2 regions of the Paenibacillus sp. strain BS8-2 genome follow, and region 1 is predicted to be linked to the other one. Evidence: riboswitches for the same ligand, from Rfam matches in the RefSeq annotation. Region 1 holds a riboswitch; the other holds the start of a gene.
What was found. Region 1 has a riboswitch for ZMP and ZTP ahead of rpiB (ribose 5-phosphate isomerase B). Riboswitches for the same ligand answer to the same signal wherever they lie in the genome.

Region 1 (6,784 bases):
CGTTTCATCTTGCACGTTTAACAAACGATTAATTGAATGATCATCCATCATTTGGTATGTATTGCTCCCTTGTCCGCATATGTTGATTAAAGAACTCGCGGCGGACTTGGGGGAGATGGTAGTGTGGGATGCGAATGTATATACAGGACAAGTACTGACGCTGCTCTGCATTGCGGCGGCGTTGGGGTTTGACGCTTTCTCGTTGGGGCTTGGCATAGGACTTAAGGGTATTAGACTGCGCGAGATTGTGAAGCTGGGCTTCGTTATCGGTTTGTTCCATGTTCTTATGCCGATCGGAGGATTGTTGACGGGTCAGCTCGTCAGTGGTTTATTGGGACAAGTAGCCTCGATCGCGGCGGGGATTCTGCTCATTCTGCTTGGTGGTCATATGATTTATAACTCGTTTAAGGGAGAAGAAGCGTTATCGTTTGATCATCGTTCTCTCTGGGGGTTGTTAGTTCTGGCGCTCAGCGTGAGCATCGACGCTTTTTCGGTAGGTATCACGCTAGGGATGTTTTCTGCTGATTTATGGCTGACCATCATGTTGTTTGGTCTCACTGGCGGGATCATGTCGATGCTGGGTTTGTTTCTGGGCAGGAAGGTAAGCGGCAATCTAGGAGAATACGGAGAGGCGTTTGGCGGGGCGATACTGCTCGTATTCGGCGTTCTATTCGTCCTATAGAGGTTGTTCATGAAGTCCCAAGGACGGCGTAGCCGTTTCGCCTTAACGAATATCGTAATAGAGAGGGGAAAAACCAATATGAAACGTATCTTGTTTGTGTGCACCGGCAATACTTGTCGTTCTCCCATGGCGGAAGCGTTGCTTCGCGTCCATGCGGCGAAGAGGAGAATGACCGTTGTTGTACGATCCGCTGGCGTGTCGACCGTTGATGGGTTGCCGATCTCGGGCAATGCGCTTGCGGTGCTTGGCCGGAGAGAGGTCGCACATCAAGGTTCGTCCCGTGCGCTAACGGCAGAAGCGGTTGATTGGGCCGATCTCATCCTGACGATGACCTCGGGTCACAAGAGCGACCTGCTTCACGTCCACCCGGAAGCCGTGGACAAGACGTTTACGCTGAAGGAATTTGCCAACACGGATCCGGATGTGCTGCGCAATATCGAAGAGCTGGAGAGCCTATACAGCGACATGCAGATGAAAGGAGCGCTTGGTCAGCAATTGACCGGTGAGGAGCGCCGCCGTTTGCTGGATCTGGAGCGGAGTATTCCTAGCTTTGATATCGCTGATCCGTTTGGCGGCTCGCAGTCCGTTTATGAGAGCTGCTCCCAAGAGATCGAAGAGGCGATCGGGAAACTGCTGGACAAGCTGTCAGTTAAGGGAATGTCGCGTTAAAAATAGGCGATAAGGAAGAGAAAACCGGATTGCTTTCTGATCGTTCTTGCGCTATTATGAAGGTACAAAACATGGTTTCCGATGTAACTGGCGACGGAAGTGGGTAACCACGGTGGAGCATCGGAATATACGGCCGGTCGCCTGGGCAAAGAGCATCATGCTGAACGTAGCATGTCTGCTCTTTTTTTGTTTTTTTTCAAGGTGATAACGTTGTGTCGAAGTTCGAGAAACGCTGAATTGTCTTGTATTTCTTCGCCTTTGCAAGTTCGGCAATGTGTGTGATCTTGGCCCTTTGCCAGGTTGTTACGCTTGGCCGATAGAGGTTTTTCCGCTGGAGAGGTATACTAGCACCATAGGGTGATTTGCTACGTGCAAGTAACCGGGCAAGGAAATTCTGAAGAAGAGGTGTTGGCATTGAAGATTGTTATTGGAGCCGATCACGCAGGCTACCGTCTGAAAGATGTAATCGTGCCGTTCTTGGAGTCGCTTGGACATGAAATCGAAGATGTAGGATGCGACTGCAATCAATCGGTCGATTACCCGGACTATGCATTGCCTGTCTGTGAGAAAGTTGCTGCAGGCGAAGCGGATCGCGGTATCTTGATCTGCGGCACAGGCATCGGGATGTCGATTGCTGCTAACAAGGTGGCTGGCATTCGCTGCGCGCTTGTTCATGATCTATTCTCGGCCAAGGCGACTCGCGAACACAACGACACGAACGTGCTGGCGATGGGTGAACGCGTAATTGGACCTGGAGTAGCTGAAGAGATCGTAAAGGTGTGGCTTTCTACCCCGTTCTCGGAGGGCGAGCGACATGTCGGCCGCGTGAACAAAGTGCTTGAAATCGAGAAAAAATACAACGCGCGCGCTTAATTGGCGGGGGCTGGAAGGCGGTGTATGATGACCACAGTTGATCGGAACAACGATTCGTCTTCATGGTCAGTCTCCGTCGAGACCATTGTTCGGGAGCTGGCTGCTGCCGGACGCCTTCGCGAAGGCCAACTGCTTATTATCGGCGCTAGCACCAGCGAAGTAATCGGTGAGCGTATCGGTACAGCAGGAGCGCTGGAGACGGCAGCCGCCATCTATGCCGGCGTCGAAGCCGTTAGAAGGGAAATCGCCTTTATCCCGGTGTTCCAGTGCTGTGAGCATTTGAACCGGGCGCTCGTGATCGAAGAAGAGGCGGCTGCGCGGTACGGATTGGAGCTCGTCCATGCCGTTCCAGTGCCAAAGGCTGGAGGTTCCATGGCAGCGTATGCGTATGACCAATTGGAGCATCCTTGTTTAGTGGAGTCGGTTGCCGCTCATGCGGGTATTGACATTGGAGATACCTTTATCGGCATGCATCTGAAGCGGGTAGCTGTACCCGTTCGACCTTCGATCCGTTCGATCGGTGAAGCGCATGTCACGATGGCGATCACAAGACCTAAACTTATCGGGGGCGCAAGAGCGGTATATGAACCGCTTAAGACCCTGCCTGCCGAACAATCTATGCATCATTGCGAATAATCATTATTACATTTGGGAGGAATTATCGTTATGGAAAATCTACGTAAACAAGATCCGGAAGTACTAAAGGCGCTTGGCCTTGAGCTGCAACGTCAACGCGACAATATTGAGCTGATCGCATCCGAAAACATCGTTAGTGAAGCTGTGCTGGAAGCAATGGGCTCCGTTCTGACGAACAAATACGCAGAAGGTTACCCTAGCAAACGCTACTACGGTGGATGTGAGCATGTCGATATCGTAGAAGATTTGGCTCGCGAACGCGCGAAGGAACTGTTTGGCGCAGATCACGCTAACGTACAACCGCATTCCGGCGCACAAGCGAACATGGCCGTATATCTGGCAGCCCTTCAGCCTGGAGACACTGTGCTTGGCATGAACCTGGCTCATGGCGGACACCTGACGCACGGTAGCCCGGTTAACGCATCTGGCTTGCTTTATAACTTTGTAGCTTACGGCGTTCAAGAGGATTCCTTCACAATCGATTATGAAGAAGTTCGCAAGCTGGCGTTCAAGCACCGTCCACGTATGCTGGTAGCTGGCGCAAGCGCATATCCGCGTACTATCGACTTCGAGAAGCTGGGTCAAATCGCCAATGAAGTTGGCGCACTCTTCTTTGTCGACATGGCACATATCGCAGGATTGGTCGCGGCTGGTCTACACCCGAGCCCGGTACCGCATGCACACTTTGTGACAACAACAACGCATAAGACATTACGCGGTCCTCGCGGCGGCATGATTCTTTGCCGTAAGGCATGGGCAGCTGCTATTGATAAAGCTGTATTCCCTGGCTCTCAAGGCGGCCCTCTGATGCACATCATTGCAGCTAAAGCAGTTGCACTTGGTGAAGCTCTGCAGCCAGAATTCAAACAATATGCACAAAACGTTGTGAAAAACGCAAAAGTATTGTCCGAAGAGCTGCTTTCCAGAGGGATCAACATCGTCTCTGGCGGCACAGACAATCATCTTATGCTGATCGATACGCGCAGCCTTAACATCACAGGCAAAGCGGCTGAGCATGTGCTTGACGAAGTAGGCATCACGGTTAACAAAAATGCCATTCCATTCGACCCTACAAGCCCATTTGTTACAAGCGGCATTCGAATTGGTACTCCGGCTGCAACAGCACGCGGCATGAACGAAGAAGCGATGAAAGTGATCGCCGAAGTGATTGCACTTGTGCTTAACAATCCCGAGGATAGCGCGACTTTGGAGCAAGCTCGTGTCAAGGTGCGCAACCTGACGGCTCAATACCCTCTTTATCCGAACATGACATACTAATATCTGCATACGAAAAGCACCGCTGTGGCACAATGCTACAGCGGTGCTTTTTTTGTTTTTTGGAAAATGATGTGTGACAGATCAATGAAAGGAACAAGTGATTATATGCCAATCATTTTCGGCTGTTACAAACAACTAAATTGATGATAAAAACAACATTATATAATTATAATATTCATTATTGTAAAAAGTAAAAAAATAACTTTTATGTATCGTTGATTTAGGAGATCTTGATCAAAATTACGATTATTTCGATCATTTTATGTGGTATAAAGTTTCAAAATGATAGGGTCACTCCGTATGATACTTACAAATTTTATATGAATTTGTGCCATGATATGAGGTTCTTCGCGAAAGTTCGTGCATGAAAGTGCAAGTAATGACGCATTAAAATGGTATTACAATAGCGTATTAGCACATAAATACAGTAAATATTAAACGCATTAGTGCAAATGTGCGTTGTCGTGTTAAAGCTTTGGGAAATTTTAAGAATAGCGGCAGGGCTCATAATTTTCGAGTCTCAAGGAAATAGTAAATGTGTCGCTGGAAAGTTTTACGGGTAGTTATCTGTTGACAATTATTAATTTTAAGTTGTATATTGTTTAACGTCGAATAAATAATTTTTCATGTGAGAAATTATGACACTTCATTAAAATTCATCTTTTGCAACTCTTCAACACGGTTTTAAAAAATTATATATAAAATTAGGAGTTGATGTATGTGAAAGGGAGTTTCAAAAAGCCAGCCCAATTCATGCTAGTCCTCGTTGTTGCATTCAGCATGTTGTTAACCGCTTGTACAAGCAATAACAACAAGAATGCTGATCCAGCCAACAACGGTGCGAACAACGGTGGAGAAGAAACACCAAGCACTCCACAAGAATTCCGATTCACTCTTGCAAGCGAACCGCCGAGCTTGGATCCCGCATTGATGACAGACGCTCAGTCCAGCATCGTAGCTGCAGGTCTGTACGAAGGTCTTACTCGCCTGAACACAAAAGGTGAGCCTGAGAACGCGATTGCAAAAGAACTGACTGCATCTGAAGACGGCAAGACATACACAATTAAACTTCGCGACGATGTGAAGTGGAGCAATGGCGACCCTGTTACTGCTCACGATTTCGAATATGCTTGGAAACGCAGCTTGAACCCTGAAACAGCTTCCGAGTATGCATACATGTTGTTCTACCTTGAGAATGGTGAGAAATTCAATGCAGGCGAAGCTTCCGCTGATGATGTAGGCGTTAAGGCAACTGACGACTACACGTTGGAAGTTAAACTGTACACACCAGCTCCTTACTTCCCTAGCTTGCTTGCGCACTACACGTACCTGCCCGTTCATCAGGCGACTGTAGAAGGCAACGAAGCATGGGCTGCAGAAGCAAAAACAATCGTATCCAACGGTCCTTTCACTCTGAAAGAGTGGGCTCATGCGGACAAGCTGGTTCTTACGAAAAACCCTGACTACTACAACAAAGACGCTGTTAACTTCGACACAGTAACGATTTCTCTGGTTGAAGACGAGAACACGGTTTACCAATTGTTCGAAACAGACAAAATCGACTGGATCGGCGCGCAAGCAGGTTCCGTACCTACGGACATGACGAAACAGCTGATCGAAGAGAAGAAAGCAGAAGTAACATCTGTTGCTTCGACTTACTACTATCTGTTTAATACAGAGAAAGCTCCTTTCTCGAACGTGAAAGTTCGTAAAGCTTTCTCGATGGCGATTGACCGTCAATCCCTGATCGACAATGTTGCACAAGCGAACCAACAACCGGCATACGGTTTGGTGCCGCCAAGCATCGCCGGTGTCCAAGGCAAGATGTTCCGCGAAGTGTATCCAGATAACTACTTCACAGAGAACGTAGAAGAAGCTAAGAAACTTCTGGCTGAAGGTCTTGCTGAAGAAGGAATGACTGCACTTCCAGAAGTAACATTGCTGTACAACACAAGCGAAGGCCACAAGAAATTGGCTGAAGCAGTTGTTGACATGTGGCGCAAATCGCTCGGCGTAGAAGTGAAACTGGCTAACCAAGAGTGGGGAACATTCCTTGAAACTCGTAAAGCTGGCCAATTCGACATCGCACGTTCCGGCTGGGGCGCTGACATCAACCATCCAATCAACTTCACGTATGACCTGATTCATCCGAAATCCGGTAACAACGACGGCCGTTACAACAACCCTAAAGTGCAAGAGTTGCTTGACGGTTCGCTTGTAGCAGAATCCCCTGAGAAAACAGTGGAAATGCTGGCTGAAGCTGAGAAAATCGCAATTCAAGACGACATGGCTGTATTGCCGGCTTACTACTACACAACGGTAACGATGGTCAAGCCAGGCATCGAGAACGTAGTATCCGACTATGCAGGTCATATCGACTGGGTGTTCGGCAGCAAGAAATAAGGATCGCCTAACCTAAACAAGACTGCTTAGAGTAACTGTCCAAAAGGGTATATATAGTCTCTCTATATATACCCTTTTGAAATGCAAATAAAGATTGTGAGAGAGTGGGTGATCGTATGCTCCGCTACATTTCAGGCAAGTTCTTATTTATGATTCTCTCCCTGTTTATCTTGGTAACGGCAACATTCATGCTGATGAACGCAATACCGGGCAGCCCGCTGCAATCCGAGAAGGCTACTAGCG
Region 2 (6,784 bases), 2.0 Mb from region 1:
ACATAATACTATAATTGGTATTTTTCCTATTAGACCAAAAGGGTCGATAGCCTCTTAAATGCAGCACTATTCATTTGCATGACTTATGCAGTTCACGATATTAACTGGTAATTGTGAGAATTAACGCTTGAATAAACGGGCCACCAAGTCATAAGCAGATTCTTCGGCCAGTATGCGGAAATAAGACTTGCAAAGCATCGTGCGTCTATGTCAAAATCGATATAGATTCGTTCAGTGCCCTTGTGGTTTCTTGTTCGAATTTGGCAACGAGTTTTGATGAGTCCGCGAACTATTTCGCCGTGGGTGCAGCTCTCATTACTCGTTTTTTCTTTGTTTACTTGCCACAGGGCCTAAGCTAGGAGGATTTCAGTCGCGAATAACATTTCCATGTGAGCATGCTGATGCACTTCTGAAGTCGAGCGGCACTTTCCAAATTCGAGATCTTGCTTGCCATCCGAAAGAACACTTCAATGCGCCAGCGCTTTCCGTACACTTCAAGCGCTTTCACAGGTACATCATGACGATTGCTAATGATCAGATAGTCTCCTTTGTATACGGCAGGGCTCTCCTCATTTTCTTCTAGAAGGACAATACCATCTTCATCTTCATTCGATCGAATAACTGTAATCGCAGCGATGGGCGCGAATCGGAATTTTTTCGTCGCCTGGCCCTTTCGTCCGATCGCTGTGTACGGGAGTTTCATATAGACATCGGGTATGGAGACTGCTGTGAGTCCCTTTTTCCCCGTAGAAACGAGTGAAGGATACCTCTCTCGAATCAATTGCCGAGCAGAGACGGGGACGTAACGATCTCTTCGCCCGGAACACGAGACTTTTCGATAAAGGGCCGTGTTTCGTTTTGCTTTTGTTACCCAGTCATATCCGTGTAATGCTAAGAACGTCATGAATTCTTTTTTCAGATACCACCGATCCATCGCTACCCAAAGACGACACTTCACCGATTCACGAAGCATCAACAAGAGTTGCTGAGAAAGCTCATATTTGGTCAAACCGGAATCGTCATCGCTCTTCCGCCAGTATCGATAAAGCAAGGGATACTCTAAGCCATTTTGAAGCACAGCCTGGATAACCACGGCATTCATGCACCAACTGTAAACTTTGGAAGAGGAATCGAACAACCAGCAAATAAAAGGAAGTTTTTTGGCATAAGGATGTGCAACATGAGTGTCATCCAAATTAATAATATCGCCTTCCCGAAGCATGGTGTCGCTATCGCATTGCAATCGTTCCACACGTTTAAGACCGAATGTCACCCAAGCGAACGGCGTAGTGAGAAATCGGCTAAGTGTATACTGCGCCAGCTTGTAAGGCTTGAACATCATGGAAAGTAGCGCATCTTTAGCTGCCAAATGGGACATCTGGTTTACGGAAGTACAGTTCGAAACGAGACCCATCTTATACATAAAGCAAAGGATCCAATAAGGCACACCATTACGTTTCATAATGCCGGATTGCGTTAACAGCAAAGAATAATCAAATCGATCCCAAAGCGAGCGCAAAACAGGTGCTCCCGCACATTGGCCTTGATTAAGATCACGAAATTGAGGTTGTTCCAGTGTTTCCTTCACAAAAATCACCTAAAATCCTCTAAGATATACCTAGTTGGAAAGGTATTCTTCGTGATTATTATGGTGATTCGAAAAAATCAAGAGGTTTCTCGTTGTTTCGTTTACATCTTTATAACTTTTGTTTGATTACTAAGTTTTGGATTGAACTGCATAGTTCATGTAAAAAAGGTCAGTAGCGTTGCATAAAAGTTCACATGACACTTAATCTGAATTATCTGAAAACAGGCCCCGGTGGCACTAGCGAAAAACTTAAGGGGCTCACCTATTCAGGCAGTCATTGTCCATTTGGTATTTTATTGAAATTAACCCTCATGTTTGCATTATTGTATTATGATATCGGCTGGCGACTGCTTTTTCTGTCGTCCCTTGGACGCCCGACTCGGTTTCCGGTGGAGGGCTGCATGGAGCACTTCCCACGGTCGCCACTTCAGCGTTATCAACATGTGCATAAGTTCTGTCAGTGATTTATCCCTGGCGATCTCTAGCTTCATCAGTAGCAGCAGGCAGTAAGCAATCAAGCAAATCCAGATTTGATTCAGGACCGCATTCTCTTCTGTTCCGTAAAAACGGGCCAACTTTAAATTCTGTTTAACCCAGCGAAAGAAGATTTCAATCCGCCAGCGACTGCGATACAAATCACCAATCTCTTCAGCTGTCAGGTCACAGCGATTCGTTATGATGCGTACGGGATTGGCCTTGCTATCGACGGTCTCCACCATGCGGAGTGCCTGCTGCATTCGCTTGTTTCCTTTGCCTAGGATGAGTTTGACATCGCGCATAATCGGTGACTCCGCATGCACGGGTAGTTCTTCGACTTCCTCAATGATGGCGTTGTTCTTGAGGCGCGAGACGAAATGAATACCTCGTACACAGTAATCATCATACTTTTCGTAATCGATATATCCGCGATCCATCAAGTATGTAGCGTCCGTTTCGTCAATCAATACATCCATCTGGGTGTGGTCTGCAGGCTTCGCTGGTGTGACCACTACCTTGTCTGGATATACCAATCCAGGTTCCGCAAAGGTGACACGAAGGTGTAGTTTTACACCACCTTTCGTTTTGCGAAACGTTGCCCACTTGTACTTGTTCAGACAGAGGCTAATCGTCGAGGAATCGATAACGTTTACCTGACCAATCTTCCGAGCTACTGGGAGCTGCTGCTGATGCAGTTGCGAGATAAGATCACATAAGATGGTCTGCAGCACATCCGGATCCAGCTTGTTGTTTTTGCGAGAAAGCTGAGAAGCGCTTATGGAGGAAATCCCAATCGCTTGTTGAAAGTTCTCATCGACTTGAACAGCTCTCATAATTTCACGCAATCCTTTTCGTTGCTGAAGCTGCGCTTCTAAGAATAGGAGCAAAAACACCATTGTTGTTAGCTTTTTTGAGTAGCGATCGAGAGTGCCGAACCGTTGCCAATCTTGAAAAATTTCTGAATTAATAGGTGAAATCCATTTACCAAATGACGAAAGTAGTGTATCCTTGTCCATGAGCTGATCTCCTAATTAGAGATTAGGACAGGGACTACCTGTACCTCTAATTTTAGGAGATTTTTTCTGTCGTGGACGTCTTGATTTTTACATTTATAGCACAATTTAGATTCAGAGGTTGACTACATTCTCATGTCATGTTTTATGCAACGCTACTGAAAAAAGGTAATTTAAATGTATATCTTCCAATCAGGCAGCTATAGTGTGGCAGCCAGGAATAAATCAGTATCCTCAGAACCAACTTAATTGAGACCTTTAATTTGAGCAAGCATCCGGTACGCCATGCGCTCAACCAATTGGTTGAAGAGGGGCTTGTCCCCCCCCCCCCTGATCGGCACACGTATAGTAAACGCTGACCAGCGTAATGTGATCACTCTCAAATTCTGAATACTTCGGTGCGGCAGAGCCGCTTGGTTAATCTGTCAGAGCCACTGTGTTAACGAAATAGAACCAGCTTGTTAATGAGGAGAGCCATCAAGTAAATAATAACTCCGCCTACTAATTTAACAATCGTAATTAGTTGTAAGGACGAGTACACCTTTATATTCTAACAACCTCTCATCTAATGAACTCTTGCTTGCTTGCTTGCTTGCTTGCCTGCCGTGGCCAATTTCGAATAATTCTGAAAAATAATGTTGATCTCAACCGTTAACTAGTCTTATAATAATTAGTAAATAAATGGGATGCGTAACTGGCGAGAACGTAGATTACTACGGGGGAGCGCATCTGTCAAATAAGCCGTTCGCCTGGGCAAAGCATTTGGTTGATTTTTAACCAGATGCTTTTCTAATTTTCGGGGAGAGTGTCGGCATGGGGGTAGCGAAAAAAGTAGCGGTGCTGGTATATGAGCAAGTGGATGCTTTGGACGTAACTGGACCCTTCGACGCGTTCGCGGTGGCGAGCAACTGGGGGCAGGACTTTCTGGTTTATACGGTCGCCCTGGAATCGAACGCACCGATTCGGACAATCAGCGGCCTGACGATTCTGCCGGACTTCGCTTCTTCAGAATGTCCGACGCCGGACATCTTGATCGTTCCGGGAGGCTGGGGGGCGCGTAAGGAGATGCATAATGAGAAGTTAACCGCCTGGATTAACGAAACCTCTCAGCGGGTTGCATTTACGCTGTCCGTCTGTACGGGGGCACTGCTGCTCGCCAAGGCAGGACTTCTCGAAGGACTACGTGCTACCACCAATATGCGGGCCATGAATTTGCTAATGGAGGCCGCGCCGGCGGGCGTGACGCTGATAGAGAACGTCCGATACGTGGACAATGGTCGAATCATTACATCGGCGGGCGTTACGGCGGGCATTGATGCGGCGCTGCATCTTGTCGCAAAGCTTCACGGGGAGGAACGGGCGATAGATACTGCTTCGAGGCTTGAGCATGACTGGAGACGGGAGCCTTCCGAATCACTCGCTATTCGTAGGGCAATGGATGAAGACGTGGACAGCATTCGCTCACTTTTCATCGATGCAGCGCAATGGATTCATTCGGCGTATGGCTTCTGGCAATGGCGCGTCGAAAGCTTCGAACGACAGATTGTCGAAGCATTTGTCAGGGATAATGAAGTGTTCGTCGCGGATCTGAGGAATGAGCTCGTTGGTTGTTTCTCCGTCCATTGGGGATACGAGGAAATATGGGGAGAGCAATTTCACGACGAGGCGGGGTATGTTCATCGGTTATGCGTCTCGCGCAATCGCAAGGGAGAAGGAATCGGCGGCGAACTCCTTCGCTCCGCGGAAAGTTATGTTCGGGCCATGGGAAAAAGTTGGCTTCGCCTCGACTGCATGGCCGACAACCCAAGCCTAAATTCATACTACATCAGCCTCGGATTCGTCTTGCAGAGCCGATTTGACGCGGGCTTCTGGAGCGCAAACTTATATGAGAAGGAGATCATCGGAATGGCACCGGCGCGTTAGCGTCGGTGTCTTCCTTTCAACAACAATCCCATAATGTTATCCTGCCCGTTCGCATAGTCCCACTCTTGGCTCTGCACATTAACATCATGGCTCTATTCGATTAATAAAGTGGCTCTGATTCATTAACTCAATGGCTCTATAGCCCCGAAGTATTCAAATTCGGATTTCTTATTGTCAGAAAGCGCACAGCTTCACATTCGTCAGCACACATTGAGTATTCCAAGCCACAAAGCTGCTGCGGAATGGAGAAGGCAAGAGCTCATAAAACGGCCGTATTATTACACAATGTTCCGCGATATCATCCCAACGTATCGGCAATTGTCGGACCTGCATGTTTCGTTCGAAGAATTAGAGACAATCCGGCAAGAGCTGAAATATTATTGGTCCGGTCTGGAGGATTTGGAGACGGTCTGCCAACGTATCGAAAACTTGCAATTTGTTGCCCAGGCGCCCCCGATACCGTCATTGTTGTTCAGCAGCCCCCACAAACAAGCCTGTCGACTCACAGTCGACAGGTTTGTTTGTGGGGGCTGTGAGCGTTTTTTGGAATATGCTTCGATCCAACCATGTGGCCCGTACGTATGTGAATTTTTACATACAACGGCTTGTCATCCGACATGATGAGCGCCCTCGCGATTATTTAACACTCTCATTAGTAAAATTTTGTAGCACTTGACGTACTTCATCGGTTGACTTCGTTTGCATGAGCTCACTTTTCAACTCATCCGCCTTATCAAATCCATTCATGTATATCTTGAAAAAACGAAGCAAATGAACGAAAGGTCTCGGTTCTATTTCTGTTGCATATTGATCATATAAATCAATATGGTAATTTAATAACTCCATTTTTTCGTCTCTGCTATGCTCTCTAGGTGTTTTCTCAAAAGCAAATGGATCTTTAAATATACCTCTGCCGATCATAATTCCATCAATTCCATATTGTTCTGCCAGCATTAAGCCCCTTTTTCGATCAGCTATATCTCCATTAATCGTTAATAATGTATGGGGTGCAATCCCATCACGAAGCTGTTTAATTTCAGGAATAAGCTCCCAATGAGCAGCCACCTTACTCATTTCTTTTTTGGTTCGTAGATGAATCGAAAGATTTGCAATATTTTGTCGCAAAATATGTGATAACCACTCACGCCACTCTTCAACATGAGTATAGCCAAGTCTGGTTTTTACACTTACAGGTAATCCGCCTGCTTTAGTTGCTTGTATAATATCTGCTGCTAGCTCAGGTTGTAGAATAAGTCCGCTACCCTTTGCTTTAGCTGCGACGTTATGAGCAGGACAGCCCATATTAATATCAATGCCTTTAAATCCAAGCTTAGCTAGGCCTATGCTCATTTCCCTAAAATAATCAGGGTTATTTCCCCATATATGCGCAACCATAGGCTGTTCATCTTCTGTAAAATATAATCTCCCGCGTTCTCTATATATAGCACCTGGATTACAGTACCCTTCCGTACTTGTAAACTCAGTGAAAAAAACATCAGGTCTACCCGCTTTGCTCACAACATGACGAAACACAACATCCGTTACATCTTCCATAGGAGCAAGTACAAAAAACGGTTTAGGTAACTCTTCCCAAAAATTTTCAGTCAACTTTCATTCCATTCCTCTCATCAGCATGCGAACCGCTAAAATAAACACCATTATAACATATTTTTATCATGCAGCTATTACGTTTGCCGGCAACGAACGGCCTGAGCACTATACGATTCATAAGCCAGCCCAAACGTTATCACTTCTTCGCCTTTTATAACTCATGCAGCGATAC

Region 2: linked by a shared signal. The riboswitch ahead of ACX1C1_RS24115 (GNAT family N-acetyltransferase) and the one ahead of rpiB (ribose 5-phosphate isomerase B) in region 1 are both predicted to bind ZMP and ZTP.

What each region holds. Positions count from the first base shown of each region.
Region 1 covers NZ_CM137010.1:1,327,257-1,334,040, reverse strand. The annotation lists gene ACX1C1_RS05770 (manganese efflux pump MntP) at 122-682, shown strand; gene ACX1C1_RS05765 (low molecular weight protein arginine phosphatase) at 761-1,351, shown strand; ZMP/ZTP riboswitch at 1,425-1,505, shown strand; gene rpiB (ribose 5-phosphate isomerase B) at 1,766-2,224, shown strand; gene ACX1C1_RS05755 (TIGR01440 family protein) at 2,252-2,860, shown strand; gene ACX1C1_RS05750 (serine hydroxymethyltransferase) at 2,891-4,138, shown strand; gene ACX1C1_RS05745 (peptide ABC transporter substrate-binding protein) at 4,859-6,541, shown strand; gene ACX1C1_RS05740 (ABC transporter permease) at 6,658-6,784, shown strand, end outside.
Region 2 covers NZ_CM137010.1:5,541,119-5,547,902, forward strand. The annotation lists gene ACX1C1_RS24105 (transposase) at 356-1,519, opposite strand; gene ACX1C1_RS24110 (IS4 family transposase) at 1,909-3,081, opposite strand; ZMP/ZTP riboswitch at 3,759-3,840, shown strand; gene ACX1C1_RS24115 (GNAT family N-acetyltransferase) at 3,892-5,001, shown strand; gene ACX1C1_RS24120 (tRNA dihydrouridine synthase) at 5,638-6,609, opposite strand; partial or broken gene ACX1C1_RS24125 (sigma factor) at 6,770-6,784, opposite strand, start outside.